Regions from separate parts of the Novosphingobium mississippiense genome, predicted to be linked through region 2. Evidence: riboswitches for the same ligand, from Rfam matches in the RefSeq annotation. Region 2 holds a riboswitch; the other holds the start of a gene.
The links. Region 2 has a riboswitch for manganese ahead of WBP06_RS11555 (TMEM165/GDT1 family protein). Riboswitches for the same ligand answer to the same signal wherever they lie in the genome.

Region 1: it holds a riboswitch for manganese, as region 2 does, so the genes downstream of both, WBP06_RS27520 (sodium:calcium antiporter) here and WBP06_RS11555 (TMEM165/GDT1 family protein) in region 2, are expected to answer to the same signal.

Annotation. Positions count from the first base shown of each region.
Region 1 is NZ_CP147003.1:2,032,788-2,035,178, forward strand. Features, by position in the region: gene WBP06_RS27515 (LysR family transcriptional regulator) at 1-49, shown strand, start outside; gene WBP06_RS27520 (sodium:calcium antiporter) at 98-1,105, opposite strand; yybP-ykoY riboswitch at 1,111-1,277, opposite strand; yybP-ykoY riboswitch at 1,382-1,557, shown strand; gene WBP06_RS27525 (fibronectin type III domain-containing protein) at 1,575-2,391, shown strand, end outside.
Region 2 is NZ_CP147001.1:2,439,585-2,441,975, reverse strand. Features, by position in the region: gene WBP06_RS11560 (Rap1a/Tai family immunity protein) at 1-50, opposite strand, end outside; gene WBP06_RS11555 (TMEM165/GDT1 family protein) at 323-898, opposite strand; yybP-ykoY riboswitch at 958-1,090, opposite strand; gene WBP06_RS11550 (TonB-dependent receptor domain-containing protein) at 1,202-2,391, opposite strand, start outside.

The DNA.
Region 1 (2,391 bases), on a different replicon from region 2:
GCGCCGTCATGCCCAGCGAGCGTCGTTCACAACTGGGCAGGGCAGTTAAGTGGGGAGGACAGTTAAGACGCCGCTCCGTCCTCCCCATGCATGACCGTCAGGCCAGGTGAAGCGCCACAACGGTCGCCGCAAAGACGGCATAGAGCAGTCCCATTCCGGCCAGCAGTCGCCGGGCGACATATCCCATGCGAAAAGCCACGAACATGATCAGGACGGCCAGAGCGGTGGCACCGGCGGCGACCAGCAGCGGCGTGCTTAGCAGCCAGGGCGTGAAGAACAGGCCCAGCGCCGTCGGCACTGTCGCCTGGATCATCATGGCGCCGGAAATGTTGGACAGCGCCAGTCGATACTTGCCTTGGCGCACCCAGATCACCGCGTTCATCGTCTCGGGAAGCTCGGTGGCGATCGGACTGAGCAGCAGGGCCAGCAATTGCGGAGGCAGGCCTAGGACCGGGCCCAGACCCTCCAACTGACTGACGAAAACCCGCGAGGCGACGAAAATGACGACAAGGGCGCACAGCGTCTGGAACACGGCCATCGCGGTCGCGGGGGTTTCCCGCTTGGGCTGGAACTTCAACGGCTCCAGCTCGCCTTCCTCTTCCTCTGCTTCGCCGGTCATTTCCTGACGGACATAGAGGGCATAGGCCGCCAGAAACGCCACGCCCAGCCAGGGCTTCCAGGCGAAAACGACGCAGCCCAGCAGGATCTTCAGCGCGAAGATCGCCAGGAACCATCCCTGATCGCGGCTCAGCCGGCGGAAGATGTTCTGCACGCCGGTATCGCGACCCAGCTTCTGGCGCGACAGCAGCAGGGTAACGCCGACCGTTGCATAGGCGATCGTCGATAGAGCGAGGGGCCCGCCCAGCGCGGCGCCGATGCCCAGTTCCTTCGAGGCAGGGCCGTTGCCGGAAGTGACCGCCACCAGCGTAACGATGCTTTCCGGCAGGGCCGTACCGAAGGCCGCCAGAATCGTCCCCGTCGCTTTCTGGCCGACATCGAACTTGTGGCCGACCCATTCCACGCCGTTCACGAAGAACTCGCAGGCGAGATAGATCACCACCGCAGAGACCAGCAGCAAGCCGGCCATGATCCAGAGAGAGTGCATTCAAAATCCTCGGGGCCGGAGACGACAGACATGAACCGAGGCGGAAATCCCGGCCCCGGGTTTCCGTCGGTCCATGGTCTCACCAAGCTGTAAGGCCGCACGCGCCATGGCCGAAGCCAAGTCTGTTGACGCGCGCCCCGCTGCAATGCGGGCGGTTACTCCCCAAGGGTTGCCGCCCCTTTGACGCAGCGGCACCCGGCTGTCAACGCGCCCGGGCGATGGGCGGCGATATCATCGTTACGCCACAAAACTGTCATTCTATTCGGCTAGCGGGCTTTTCACGTCATCTGGGGAGTAGCCGACCGTCACGACGTGGCGGGCTGGCGCGTCAACATACTTGGCCGAGAGGTCATGGCGCGTCGGGAGCATGTTTTGCTCGGGCGAGACCAATGGCATCGTATCTCCGTCCAGGCCGGGCGGGGAGTGCGGTGTTGTTGGCTTTCGCAACCGCCCGGCCCGGAGACCCGTTTTGAAGTTCCCCCTCCAAATCCGTGCCTGCCTGGCGCTTGCGACAGTCGGTCTGGCTGTCACCGGCGTGGCCGCCGCTGCCGCCCCAATACCTGCAGCCGTGCCTCGTTCTCCCGGCAAGACCTACACCGCAGGCGCGTTGCCGGATCGGATCGTCCTGACTCCGGGGGCCAATCCCGCGCGTGACATGGCAGTCAGCTATCGCACGGACCGTGCACAGGCCGCCGCACAGGCGCAGATCGTTGAGGCGGTGGACAGCCCCACGCTGGAGCGGGGCGCCCGCACCCTTTCCGGGACGAGCACGCTTGCCGAGACGACGAACGGCGCCGCCAATTATCACCATGTCCAGTTCACGGGGCTCAAGCCCGATACCGTCTACGCCTATCGCCTGAAGGGCAGCGCGGGCTGGAGCGAGTGGCTGCAATTCCGCACGGCGGCTGAAAGCTTCCGGCCGTTCCGCGCACTCTATCTGGCCGATGTGCAGAACGGAATTCTGCCATACGCCTCTCGCGTGATCCGGCAGGCGTTCCATTCCGGCGGCGACATCGCGCTGGCCATTCACACCGGCGATCAGGTCGCCCAGCGTGACGATCTCGACCATGACGACGAATGGGGCGAGTGGAACGAGGCGGGCGGCTACAACTATGCCATCGTTCCGCAGATGCCGGCGACCGGCAACCATGAATATGCCAAGGAAGATTTGCCGGACGGCACCGAGAAAATCGAGCTAGGGGCCTACTGGGCGCGCCAGTTCAGCCTGCCCGGCAATGGCGTTCCCGGACTGGAGGCCACGACCTACTACGTCGACTATCAGGGCG
Region 2 (2,391 bases):
AGCACCAGCGGGGCGGCGACGGCGATGCAGGCCAGCTTTGCGGAATTCATGCGCGACTCTCTCTACAGCCCGGGCGCAAACGCGCGCCGTAAATACTTGGGGCAAATGGGCGATGCGTCAACAACCGCGCGGATCGCCAGTGAACTGCCGCGCGTTTTCCTACCCGGCCCCGATGAGATAGATCGATCGGGATGACCGGACGTTCCATCCCGATCGATCAAACGGGCCGCAAGGTGACACATCCGGCGCAAGGTGACGGTTTTTCCCCTGCACCGTGTCAACTGTGTCAACCGAAGTGTCACCTTGTGGTGGTTTCAGGACGTCAGCCCAGCCAGCCGGCGGTCTGGGCCAGCAGCCAGAGGCCGATCACCAGGAACAGCAGCGCCGCGACGGTGCGCACCACGGCCAGTGGCACGCGCTTGATCAGGGCATCGCCCAGGAACACGGCGGGGACGTTGGCGATCATCATGCCGATGGTGGTGCCGGCCATGACCGGCAGCACGCTCTGGAAACGGGCGCCCAGCGCGATGGTGGCAAGCTGCGTCTTGTCGCCCATCTCCACCAGGAAGAAGGCGATGGCGGTGGCGACGAAGGGGCCGAAGCGGCTGGGCTTGGGCGCATCGTCATCGTCGAACTTGTCGGGGATCAGCGTCCAGGCGGCCATGGCGATGAAGCTGAAGGCGATCAGGTAGCGGAACCACTGGCCGTTGAGGAACGCGGAGGCCTGCTCGCCCACCAGCGCGGCCAGGAAGTGGTTGGCCAGCGTCGCCACGAAGATGCCGCCGACGATCGGCCAGGGGCGCTTGAACCGGGTGGCCAGGACGATGGCGAGGAGCTGGGTCTTGTCGCCGATCTCGGCGAGGGCGACCACGGCGGTGGAGGTAAGCAGGGCTTCCAAGGCGAATTCTCCGGGCCGGGCGACAGACAAGACAATAGCGCGGCAGAACCCGCCCGGCCGGACGGAGCTGCAACGCCATTGGTCTCGCCCGAACGGTGCTCCGTCCTCCCGTGCGCCACGGCCTCTCGGCCAAGTGTGTTGACGACGGATCCCGCAGGGGTTGCGGGCGGCTACTCCCCAGATGACGCGCGGCCCATACCGCAGGCCCTCCGGCCCGGCAAACAAAAAGAGAGCCCGGCTGCGTGGTCGCGGCCGGGCTCTTCAAGGATGAGCCGGGGGTCAGGGCCCCCGGGGTGAGGAAGGTTAGAACTTCACCGAGCCGGAAAGCGTGAAGACGCGGCCAAGGTCGTAGGTGTTGTAGTTCACCCGGCCGTCTTCCATCTGCTGGTATTCCTGATGGCTGCGACCGGTAAGGTTGCGGCCTTCGAACTTCAGCTCGATTTCCTTGTTGTCGGACAGCTTGATGCCCTGGCGGATCACCAGGTCGATCGTCAGGCCGGGGTTCTCCAGCACGTCCGGCTGACCGGAGTTGGCAAGACCGCGGCTGACCGCGCGCTTGCTGGCATAGTTGAACAGGATCGTCTGCTGCGAGAGGCTGTCGGTATCCTCAAGCCCGATCTGCACGTTGCCGATGTGCTTCGACTGGCCGGTCAGCGGCGCGCCGTTCTTGAAGTAGTCGGTAGCAAGCGAAGTGCCGGTGCCGGCGCCATAGATGCGCACGGTATCGGTGTCCGTCACCTTCAGTTCGGACTTGGTGAAGGTGTAGTTGCCGATCAACAGCAGGCGGCGCGTTTCGAAGAACTTGCCCATGCTTTCCAGCGGCACGTACTTCTGCGCTTCCAGTTCGACGCCGTAGAGGTTGGCCTTCGGCGCATTCGCATAGGACGTGACGAAGGTTTCAGTGCCGGTCAGGTAGGATTCGATCGGGTTGTTCAGCCGCTTGAAGAAGCCGCCGATCGAGATGCGCTGTTCGGGCGCGAAGTACCATTCCCAGCGCGCTTCGGCGTTGTAGAGCTGGCTGTCCACCAGGAACGGGTTGCCCTGGTAGGTGCGGTTGGTGTCCGGATCGAAGTACGGTTGGTACAGCAATTCGCGGAACTGCGGACGGGCGATCGTCTTCGATGCCGAAGCGCGAACCTGCATGCCGGGCTGGATCTCGTAAGTGAGCGTCAGCGCCGGCAGGAAGTATTCGTTCTTCAGGTCGGTCGCCTTGGTCGCCGGCTGGCCGATCGGGCGCAGGATCGTCGATTCCTTGGCATATTCCCAGCGCACGCCCAGGTCGAACGACAGCGCATCGGTCAGCTGGCCGTCGAACTTGCCGTAGAAGGCGTGGTTGAGCAGGCGGGAGTCGAAGATCGCCGTGGAAGCGTCCGGCTCACGCAGTTCGAGGCCGTAGTTGACGCCGTTGTCCGACAGGTACCACGTGCCCGGCTGCAGCAGCACGTCCAGGCGCAGCAGGCCGAAGTTCGAGATCTGGGTCTGGTCGCCATTGG